3 regions of the Colwellia sp. Bg11-12 genome follow, and region 1 is predicted to be linked to each of the others. Evidence: predicted binding sites of a transcription regulator. Region 1 holds the regulator's gene; each other region holds the start of a gene.

Region 1 (3,884 bases):
AAGTAGGGATTCAAATTCGTCATCTGAAATATCATTACTGTCTGAAGAAGCTATCGTCGATTTTTCAGCAGGTGCTGGTGTTGAAGCCGCCCCACCACCATGAAGCTCATCGAGAAGACGCTCAAATTCATCCTCTGACATTTCATCACCAGAGGAAGAACTTTCAGTTTCCACAACGGATTGAACAACCTCAGGTTCAGGTGCTTGTTCTTTACCTTCAGGTTGGCTTAGTCGATGCAACTCAGCAAGTAACTCTGCATCGGCTTTATCAAGTTTTTCACCATTTTGGACTTGTACAAACATTTCATTTACAACATCAAGTGCTTGTAAAATAACATCCATTAAGCTTGCACTAACACTACGCTGGTTTGTACGTAGCAGATCGAAAATATTTTCTGCACCATGACAAACATCAACTAAATTATGTAACGCTAAAAAGCCTGCACCACCTTTAACGGTGTGAAAACCTCTAAATATAGCGTTTAATAATTCGGCATTATCAGGGTCGTTTTCAAGTTCTACAAGTTGTTCCGAAAGCGTTTCAAGTATTTCTCCGGCTTCAATTAAAAAATCCTGAAGAATCTCTTCATCTTGCTCAAATGACATCCAGCAACTCCTATTAAAATCCTAAACTTGATAAAAGGTCATCAACATCATCTTGATCAGCGACAACATCATCACGTTGTGCTGCATTAATGATAGGGCCTTCAACTAAGTTATCACCTACTTTGGGTTTACTTCGTTCTAAATTATTTTCTGTTGTAATACCAAAAGCGGTCAGCATACCAATTAAGCTATCTTCTACTTCACGAACTAGATCAATAACTTTACGAATAACTTGTCCGGTTAAATCTTGAAAATCTTGTGCCATTAAAACATCAGTCATTAAATCATGCATGCGAACTGATTCTTTATCTGTCGTTTTTAATAATAAATCTATATCGATACATAAGCTTTTAAATTCAGTTAACTCCAACTTGTTATGCATGAGTTTTTGCCATAACGGGTTAACTGCCTTTATCTGCCGTTGTATCGTATCAACAACTGGGAAAATAGATTCTACAGCATCCATGGTTTTATTAGCGGCTTCTTCCGTGCGGGTAATAACGTAGTTTAAACGTTCTTTAGCATCTGGAATATCTGCTGTCGCTAAATCATTCAACCGAGAATCTAATTGAAAATTATTTAATGAATCATGTAATTGACGCGTTAATTTGCCTATTTCAGCAAACAACTCTGAATTAATTGGGTTTTGAATTTCTGCAATTAATTCATCTGCCTTATCTTGTTGACCACTTTCTAAATATTCGACCAACAGTTTTGCTTCTTCCAAAGAAACATGCACATTTGTATTCACACTCATGCAACAACCTCTCGTATAGATTAATTAATGAACGAGCTAAAGAATTAACCTAAACGTTCAAATATTTTATCTAACTTAGCGTTTAGCGTTGCTGCTGTGAATGGCTTAACAATATAACCATTAACACCTGCTTGGGCCGCCATAACAATTTGTTCTTTCTTTGCTTCAGCAGTAATGAGCAATACAGGAATATGAGATAACTTAGCATCTGCACGAATTGCTTTAAGCAAATCAATTCCTTGCATACCAGGCATATTCCAATCTGTTACAACAAAGTCAAAAGAGCCTTCTTTTAACATGGGTAAAGCAGTGCTACCATCATCTGCTTCTGAAATGTTAGTGAAGCCTAAATCGCGCAACAAGTTTTTCACGATACGTCTCATGGTTGAGAAATCATCAACAACAAGAACTTTCATATTTTTATCCAAGGCACCCTCCGGTGAGAACATTTTAAAATTTAATTATATTTATATTCTACTTAACTTTGCCAAGATTGCATACGTCCTTTTAACCTATGCATTGCTTGGCTATGAATTTGACTAACACGTGACTCACTTACATCAAGCACTTGACCAATTTCACGTAGATTTAATTCTTCGTCGTAATATAGTGACAGTACTAGAGCTTCGCGTTCGGGTAAAGTGGAAATGCATGCCGATAGCGATTTTTTAAAAACTATTTTTTCAAAATTATCATAGGGATCGTTATTATTAACATCTTCCATATTCGACAAAGAATCCTCACCAACACCAAGATCTTCTATACCGATTATTTTACCTGTACTAACTTCACTAAGAATATGATGGTAGTCATTTAACGAAATATCAAGTTTTTCAGCAACTTCAATATCCGTAACATCTCTTCCTAGGTCAGCTTCTAGCTTTTTTATGGCTTCGCTGACCATGCGACTATTCTTATGAACTGAACGAGGAGTCCAGTCTCCACGGCGTATTTCGTCAAGCATAGCACCACGAATACGAATGCCAGCAAAGGTTTCAAAACTTGCTCCTTTGCTGTGATCAAAATTATTTGAAGCTTCAAGCAAGCCAATCATACCCGATTGGATAAGATCATCAACCTGCACGCTAGCAGGCAATCTTGCTAATAGGTGATAAGCGATTCGTTTCACTAAAACTGTGTGCTGCGCAATTATTGCAGATTTATCAGTTTGAATACTGTAAGCATTTGGTTTTACCACTATCGCTCACTCGCTAAAATTATGTGAAAATTAAGCACTTTAAACAAAGCACTCTTATCTTTTTGTTCATTGTTACTAATTTTCTAACAACTGCTCAATAAAAAACTCTAAATGACCAGATGCTTGTTTAGGCATTGGCCATTTAATTAAGTTAGCTGCTAAAGATTTAAACGCAACGGCCGCGGGTGATTGAGGATAAGCTTCAACAATTGCTTTTTGTTTTCTAACAGATTTTCTTATATTTTCATCAAATGGGATCACAGCAACCAATTCGAGTGCAACGTCTAAAAATCGATCGGTTACTTTTGATAACTTGCCAAACAGTTGCTGACCTTCTTTTGGTGTTCGCACCATATTAGCAACAACTTTAAATTTGAATACACCGTGGTCACGACTTAATAGTTTCATTAAAGCGTAGCAATCAGTTATAGAAGTAGGTTCATCACAAACAACTAGCATCACATCTTGTGAAGCGCGACAAAAGCTCAGTACCATATCTGAAATACCTGCAGCGGTATCGACAATAAGTACATCAAACTTTGTGTTCATATCACTAAAAGCGCGAATTAAACCAGCATGTTCAGCAGGCGTTAAATCGACCATAGATTGTGAACCTGACGTAGCAGGAATGATATTAATGCCAGCGGGACCTTCAATAATTATATCGTCTAATTCACATTCGCCAGAAAGTACATGTGATAAATTGCGCTTTACTCGTAAACCGAGCATGACATCAACGTTAGCTAAACCTAAATCGGCATCTAAAACTAAAACGCGTTGTCCTAATTGTCCTAGTGCAATAGCGGTATTGAGTGAGACGTTAGTTTTACCTACTCCGCCTTTACCTCCTGAGACTGCGATGACTTTTACTGGTTCGGAACTTTTCATTTTTCTTAAGCCACTTGCTTGATCATTCATTTATCGTATTTCTCTACTTTCTTACGAAAATCCATCAATTAAATTTAGTATAACCCTATAATCATATAACCTGCATATTTTTATAGGATTAAAATTCACATATTAGAACAAGTTATGGGAATACAGTGATATTTACAGTGATGTACATTTGATTAAGCATGCGCTCAACTTTTTTATGAGGAAAAAAAGATAAACACCTAGCATAAAAGTTGTCTGTAATCATTCTACTGATCAATTGTAATACCTCAGTATTATTCGTTTTAGGTATTAAAAATAAGCCCGTTTATAATCAACTTGATACCATAGGTGCTGTTCGCCAATTTATTGGTTTAGTAACTTGATTTTTCGCTGACATTTTATCTGCTAGCGTAACGAGTTTTTCAGCATTTGCAACTTTAATATCTT
Region 2 (3,884 bases), on a different contig from region 1:
TTTGGCCTCAGCGAGCTGAATTAGGTAATTATTTTGCCGAATATCAAGCCATACAAATTAGCCGTTTGGTTTTCCGTTATTTACCGGGAATTGCGCTATTTTCGTTTATCATGCAACTTTATTTTGGTTCAATGACTTTATTGCCCCAAGCTTTAGTTTATAGTTTATTTATTTTAAGTATTCCGGTACAGGCATTGTTAATGCTAGGTCTTAAAGCTGATAAGTTTTTACCTGTAGCTCTGGCTTCTTGGTATAAAGAAAGTGTCGCTAAAGTTAATGAAGCGGGTGGTTCAATAAAGTTATCAGTGCATAAACCACGTTTTATTGATTTAGCAAAGCTACTTAATATTAGCCACCAATCTCAAAACTCTACATTTTGATTACTTCATTGTCCCGTTAAAATTAGTGAACCGTATTTTGATAAAGACGTATTAAAAAGTCTGCTTGGCAAGTAAAGTTATCTCTCGCTTTTAAGTCGTCAAGCAAACTTTCACTTGTTTTAAAGGCAAAAGGGGTCATAGCCAACAAGTTAATGATGTCTTCACCTTGGGTAAACTCCATCACATAATTTACTTCTTTTTGCTCAATTAATGTTAAATGTTCAATAGGACTTTTACTGATATCATGCTGCTTAGCATCTCTGTATATTAATGCCTTCAACTCAATTAAATGATTTTTTGCTGGCGTTACTGTGACTAAATAGCCTTTGTCTGCTAATACTCTCGTGAACTCTTGTTCGAGAATAGGCGCATAAATAGAGTTAATCCAAGAAAAGTAATTTTCACTAAAAGGTAACTGTGACAATGTGCCGACGCTAAATTGACAATCTTGGTATTTTTTAGCGGCATTTTTAACGGCATTTTTAGCAATATCAATACCGTAAACATTATTTGTTGGCTTTACATACTGCTGAGTGTAAAACCCTTCACCGCAGCCAGCATCAAATACAGGCTCTGTTAAATCACCATATTGTTGATAAAGCGACTGTAATTCGTTAGCAAGAGGTTGATAAAAGCCTTTATCTAAAAATGCACGGCGAGCATTAACCATGGCTTTATTGTCACCAGGATCTTTTGAATGTTTATATTGAACAGGCAATAAGTTTACATAACCTTCTTTAGCCTCATCAAAGCTATGATTGTTTTCACAACGATAGCTTTTGCTTTTCAACGTTAATGACTTTTTGCAAATTGGACAAATATATTGGGCAGGGAACATAATATTTACTTAAAAGTTGACCAAATAGGGGCATGATCTGAAGGTTTTTCAATACCACGTAATTCGTAGTCAACATCAGCTTCGATACACGTTGCTGCCATTTTATGAGTCGCTAATACGACATCAATACGTAAACCACGGTTATCAACAAAGCCTTTTGAGCGATAATCAAACCACGAGTAACGTTCTGTTTTCGTCGGGTGTAAATCTCTGAAGGTATCTTTAAAGCCCCAATTCATTAAGGTGGCAAGCCATTCTCGTTCTTCTGGTTGAAAGCTACACTTTCCTGTTTTTAACCAACGTTTTTGGTTGGGTTCACCAATACCAATATCTAAATCAATTGGGGAAATATTAATGTCTCCCATAATAACCACGTGCTCTTCAGGTGTGTGATTTTCATTTAAATAAGTCATTAAATCTTTATAAAACTGGCGCTTGTAAGGGTACTTAGTTTCATGGGCAATATTATCCCCTTGTGGAAAGTAACCGTTAAGTATCGTTACTTTTTCACCTTGCTCATTGGTAGTTTCAACCATGATCATGCGCTTTTGAGCATCGTCTGTATCGCTCGGGAACCCCATCTTTATAATACTAGGTTCTTTTTTACATAACATAGCAACACCATAATGTGCTTTTTGACCATGAAAATAAACGTGATAGCCCATCGCTTCAACAGCTTCTATAGGAAATGCATCATTATGAACTTTGATTTCTTGTAAGCCAATAATATCAGGTTGATGTTTATCTATTATGGCTTGAAGTTGATGTAAACGCGCGCGGAGGCCATTAATGTTAAAGCTAATGATTTTCATAAAAACACTCAGTATTAATTTTTTTCACATGCTACCAGAAGTTATCATCGAAGGTTATTATTAATTGCGAGTGAAGAGAATTAGACACTTATTTAACCCCCAATACTAATCAACAGCAAAATTTGTAAATAAATGAAAATTAAGCTCATTAAAATGAATATTCTGTCGATATAAACTTTATATAAAACAATAAAGTTGAAGATCATTGCTTACAGAGTCAGTTGACAGTCAAATTCTGGTACACGAATTACAATTAGGTGAACAACTTAATGAAAGTGTACACAGTGCCCGACGTGCAGACTTTTCTCTATTATTGGCGATGTTAACTGACGATGTACGTAGCCATAGTCAATTTTCTTTGCCAAAAACTGTCGCTGATATCAAAACGACTAATGATTTAAGTTTACGTAGAGACTTTGAACTTCCTGAGAAAGCGCCTTTATCCTTAGATAAAAAACACACGATAGCCATGTTTGATCAAGCCGAGCTTATTCAACAAAATAACTTAGCAGAATTACGTTTATCGAATGCATTATCACCTAGACCACTCGCCTTTCGTGATGATAAAAAGCATGTAGCACAGCTAGTCTTAAGTAATACATCACTTTATTGTCAGAAAAAATTTGATCAGCAAAAAAATAACACGTTGTTGAACTCAGATACTTCAAGATTATCATTTGACGCGACAGGTTGGCTTAACGCTGTTCATAACACGATAGTAAAGGCTCCTTTACTTGATGCTATTGCCTGACTTTATGAACCACAGCATTGTTTAAATTTTTTATTGCTATAACAAAAACATAATTCATTTCTTTTTGGGGTAGGTAACTCTTCGTTGATACTGACCTCACCATCTAGATAACGCCATTGGCTATCTTCGACAATAAAACGTGAAGTTTCTTTCATTATAAAATATGTACCTTGGTGTTGGTAATAAGCAGAAAAACACACTGTGTTCGACCTATCCTCCTTTTTATCAGAGTTTATTGATTTTTTAATATTAATATCAGCATATTCACTTGCTGAATTTATGGTGAGTTTTAACCATTTAGTGTCTTTTGCCCATGCAAGAATATCAGTCAATGACTGATGTGCTCTGCTAGATTCGGCGTAAGTATTATAAATATAATCAGCAGACTTTTTTGCATAAGCACTATAACGTGAACGCATCAATTGCTCGGGTGAGCGCGCCTGCGCTTGTTGATTTATGAATAAAAAACAACACTGTTTGAAACTAATATTCGAACCACATGGGCATTGCATAAAACAAGCATATTCCTAAAAAAGCAGTTCATCTATTTTATCAGAGCAAAATTTTATTTTCTCTTTTATCAACGGAAAAATATTTTCAAACGAAATTAATGTAATAACAAAGAAGAGTCCGAAATAGTTACGTAATTTGCTAGTCGGTTTTGGTTTAAACGTTTTTGTGTTTGCTTCGTTAAAATAATGCATTTGGTTTGTCCTTTCTCAGCGAATTGAGTTAATTGAGTTAATTGAGATTTATCTAATGTGGCATTACATAAAATAACCGCCGAGCAATGACCTTTTTCTAAGGCATTTTTGATGGTTTTTAGTGAGATGTTCCGTTGATGAATACTAACTTTTAGAATTTTTTTAGGATCTATTTTTCCTTGGGTAGATAATTGTTGAAGCGGCTTTTCTTCAGGATTTATCATTAAGATCCACTTGTTATCTAGATCATGTTTTTGGAATATATCAGTATACTGCTGAGAAACTTCAACGGTATTTGCAATAACTCTTACATCACACCAATTGGGTTTTTCAATAGCTAAACTTTTATTTTTTATAGGTAACGCATTGGTATTAAAGTGATTTAATAAATTCATTTCT
Region 3 (3,884 bases), on a different contig from region 1:
GCTAGTTGGTCCTTTTCATTGGATGAAATATCTTGGCTTATTTCGGTGACCATAGTCACTGACGCTTTTAATAATGCCCCTGTTTTTAGTGAATGCAACTTTTCTAATTCGGCTAAGGTTATTATTTTATCGGTTGCCGAAATATCAAGCGCTTGTCCACCGCACATGCCTTGATAGCCTGAAGCGTTCACTAATTGACGAATTAATGTGAGGCGTTTGGGTTCAAGTTGAGCGCTAAATTCATGGTTAACTAAAATGTCGAAGGCAAGTGTTTGTAAACTATCACCGGCTAAAATTGCTGTAGCTTCGTTAAAAGCCTTATGGCAGGTCGGTTGACCGCGGCGTAAATCGTCGTCGTCCATTGAAGGTAAGTCATCGTGTATTAATGAAAAAGCATGAATACATTCTAATGCGGCGGCTATGCCGTCAACATCAGACAATTTAAGTCCAAGTGCTTCGCCAGTAATATAACTTAAATAAGGTCGCATACGCTTGCCACCAATTAATAATCCATATTGCATTGCTAAGAGCAAATTTTTATCATTGATTTCATATTTTGCTAATTTATCAGCAAGATATCTATTAATGCGATTTTGATAAAAATCGAGCTGATTTAATTGGGTCACTAATTGTTACTCGTCTTGTCTGAATCACCTTCATTATCAAAAACTTCAAGTTGAGCTTTACCATTTTTAGTAAGCAATATCTGAATTTTTTGTTCAGCACTTTTTAACTTGTCTTGACTGGCTTGACTGAGATTTAAACCACGCTCAAAAAGCGTCATTGAATCTTCTAAGCTCAACGCCCCTTGTTCTAAATTCTGAACAATAGTTTCGAGTTCTGAAAGCGATTCTTCAAAGCTTAAATTTTCTATTTTTTTCTTAGCCATTAGCAAGCAGTTCAGTGATTGAATATATAGGCGCAAATCTATACCAAACGCATAAATTAATCAATCAACTTCCTGTGCTTTTACCCCCTAATTGTTATCATTGGCTTTATATTAGTAAGCCGATTATATGTATTACAAGGCTTATATTTATGTTGATTAAGCCCCATGAGGTCTGACTATAATGGGAAGATAACCTCGCCGCTTTTACTTAAATGAATTTTGTACCTCTATTTAATTTCGTTCAGACAAGGTCTTACCAAATATTTAACTCATAACTTTAAACATTAAAAATCATCACTAATTACTTAAGTTATTGACAATATGGGCGATAATAAACTTATATCTTGAATACCTATAAAAATATAAGTATTCGCGTATCGTAATACCTTAATGTATTATCAAATAATACGACGATACGTATTATTTCTTTTTGGAGGCTTTTTGTGGATATAGCAACAATATTAGGTGTAGTAGGCGCAATTGGCTTACTCATTATGGCGATGATGTTGTCGGGTGATATCGGTATGTTTATTGATACTCAGTCGGTCATTATTGTTTTCGGTGGTTCAATATTTGTTGTGTTATCTAACTATAACCTTGGTCAGTTTTTTGGTATTGGAAAAATTATTGGCAAAGCTTTTATGTTCAAAATTGAACAGCCTGACGACCTTATTGAAAAATCAGTTGAAATGGCAGATGCAGCTCGTAAAGGTGGTTTTCTAGCGTTAGAAGAAGCCGAAATTACCAATGGATTTATGCAAAAAGGTGTAGACATGTTGGTCGATGGCCACGACGCTGATGTCGTTAGAGGTACCTTACAAAAAGATATTCAATTAACCTCAGAGCGACATGAAACTGGTGTTGGCATGATGATGGCGCTGGCGGATGTTGCACCCGCAATGGGAATGATAGGGACTTTAATTGGTTTGGTGGCGATGTTATCAAATATGGATGATCCAAAATCTATTGGTCCTGCCATGGCGGTTGCTCTATTAACAACGCTTTATGGCGCATTCCTTGCCAACGTTATTGCTATTCCAATTGCTGCGAAATTAAAACTTAGATTAGCCGAAGAGAAAATGAATCAAGAACTCATTCTTGATGCTATTTTAGGTATTCAAGATGGTCAAAATCCACGTGTTATCGAAGGGTTGCTTAAAAACTATCTTGCTGAAGGTAAGCGTGCTGTAAATACAACGGAAGAAGAATAACGGGAGTAATTTATGGCTGAAAAATGTAAATGTCCACCTCCCGGACTCCCGGCTTGGATGGGTACTTTTGCTGACTTAATGTCACTATTGATGTGCTTTTTCGTTTTACTTTTATCATTTTCTGAAATGGATGTTTTGAAATTTAAACAAATAGCGGGTTCAATGAAGTTCGCTTTTGGTGTTCAAAATAAAATTGAAGTTAAAGATATTCCTAAAGGTACCAGTATTATCGCGCAAGAGTTCCGCCCGGGTAAACCAGAGCCCACTCCAATTGAAGTTATTCAACAACAAACAATGGAAATGACACAACAGATGTTAGAGTTCCAAGCAGGTGATGAAACCTCTGCTGGTGGCCGTCAAGAACAGCGAGGCACAGAACGTGGTGGGCAATCGCAAAGTACGGCAGATGAAATGTCAGCACAAGCGATGCAAAAAGCAAAAGATGAACTTGAACAGTCTTCACAAGAACAAGTGAATGAGTTAGTTAAAAAAATTGCTGAGCAGCTAGAACAACAAATTCAAGATGGTGCAATAGAGCTAGAATCGTTAGGTCAGCAAGTGATCATTCGCATCCGTGAAAACGGTTCCTTCCCCTCAGGTTCTGCTTTTTTACAACCACAATTTCGTCCTATTATTAGAGAAATTGGTGAACTACTTAATACGGTGCCGGGTGAAATTATGGTTTCTGCCCATACCGATAATCGGGGTATTAGTTCTGAATTATTTTCTTCCAATTGGGATTTATCCAGTAAACGAGCGGTAGCTATTGCACACGAACTGATTAAAGTACCTGAGTTTGAACAGTCACGTCTGCTGGTGGTGGGTCATGCTGACACTAGGCCATTAGTGCCTAATACTAACGCGCTTAATCGCCGTCGCAATCGTCGTGTTGAGATTTCAATTAATCAAGGTAAAGCAAAAGAAACTGAGCCCGTTTCTATCTCTAAAGAATAAATAAAGGTCATAAATTTCAAATGTTGGCAAGACGTTAGGCAATAAACATCTCGTTTATTACCTAACGTCTATCTTTTCAACTTAACCTTCATTCCTATTTCGTGTATAATTCGCGCCATTATTTTTACAGGTCCATTGTGGCCTTTATTATCGCTTTATATTTAGGATCGTTCGTTCATGAAATTCATCGTAAAACTCCAAGCTGAAATTGCCGTAAAAAGTCGCCCTGTTCGTAAGCGATTTACTAAAATTTTAGAATCTAGTATTAAAAATGTTTTACGTCGAGTTGATGAACAAATTACTACTCAGGCAAACTGGGATAATATTGAAGTTAATACAAAAAACAACTGTCCTAAAAATCGTTTGGCACTTATTGATACCTTAAAATGCGTGCCGGGCATCGCTCATTTTCTTGAAGTTCAACAAACTACCTATACCGATGTGCATAACATTTTTGAAAAAACCTTAGCAGCCCACGAAAAGACAATTGAAAACAAAACATTTTGTGTAAGAGCCAAACGAATCGGCACACACGACTTCAGTTCTTTACAAGTTGAACAATATGTTGGCGGTGGTTTAAATCAGCATGTTGAATCGTCAACAGTTAAATTGAAAAAACCTGATGTAACTATTCGATTAGAAATAAAAGATGAATATTTATTTATTGTCACAGAACGTCACCAAGGACTAGGTGGTTTTCCAATAGCAAGCCAAGAAGATGTTTTATCGTTAATGTCAGGTGGTTTTGATTCGGGTGTTTCAAGTTTTCAAATGATCAAAAAGGGCGCTCGTACTCATTACTGTTTCTTTAACTTGGGTGGCGCTGCGCA

Evidence for each region. The regulator FliA, encoded in region 1, starts transcription of late flagellar genes. The targets are predictions, from matches to a motif close to CTAAAGNTNNNNNNNNNNNNGCCGATA.
Region 2: H4J39_RS18520 (VC2046/SO_2500 family protein) is a predicted target of FliA. The motif match lies at 2,175-2,201, and genes of this name have one in related genera.
Region 3: pomA (flagellar motor protein PomA) is a predicted target of FliA. The motif match lies at 1,194-1,220, and genes of this name have one in related genera.

Annotation. Positions count from the first base shown of each region.
Region 1 is NZ_JACGUZ010000071.1:556,470-560,353, reverse strand. Features, by position in the region: gene H4J39_RS11490 (chemotaxis protein CheA) at 1-606, opposite strand, end outside; gene H4J39_RS11485 (protein phosphatase CheZ) at 620-1,363, opposite strand; gene cheY (chemotaxis response regulator CheY) at 1,408-1,791, opposite strand; gene H4J39_RS11475 (RNA polymerase sigma factor FliA) at 1,842-2,561, opposite strand; gene H4J39_RS11470 (MinD/ParA family protein) at 2,637-3,479, opposite strand; gene flhF (flagellar biosynthesis protein FlhF) at 3,769-3,884, opposite strand, start outside.
Region 2 is NZ_JACGUZ010000086.1:115,342-119,225, forward strand. Features, by position in the region: gene yfbV (terminus macrodomain insulation protein YfbV) at 1-380, shown strand, start outside; gene rlmA (23S rRNA (guanine(745)-N(1))-methyltransferase) at 403-1,218, opposite strand; gene xthA (exodeoxyribonuclease III) at 1,224-2,030, opposite strand; gene H4J39_RS18520 (VC2046/SO_2500 family protein) at 2,236-2,781, shown strand; gene H4J39_RS18525 (YchJ family protein) at 2,784-3,293, opposite strand; gene H4J39_RS18530 (hypothetical protein) at 3,389-3,880, opposite strand.
Region 3 is NZ_JACGUZ010000053.1:41,777-45,660, reverse strand. Features, by position in the region: gene ispA ((2E,6E)-farnesyl diphosphate synthase) at 1-626, opposite strand, end outside; gene H4J39_RS03865 (exodeoxyribonuclease VII small subunit) at 626-889, opposite strand; gene pomA (flagellar motor protein PomA) at 1,333-2,100, shown strand; gene H4J39_RS03855 (flagellar motor protein MotB) at 2,113-3,054, shown strand; gene thiI (tRNA uracil 4-sulfurtransferase ThiI) at 3,232-3,884, shown strand, end outside.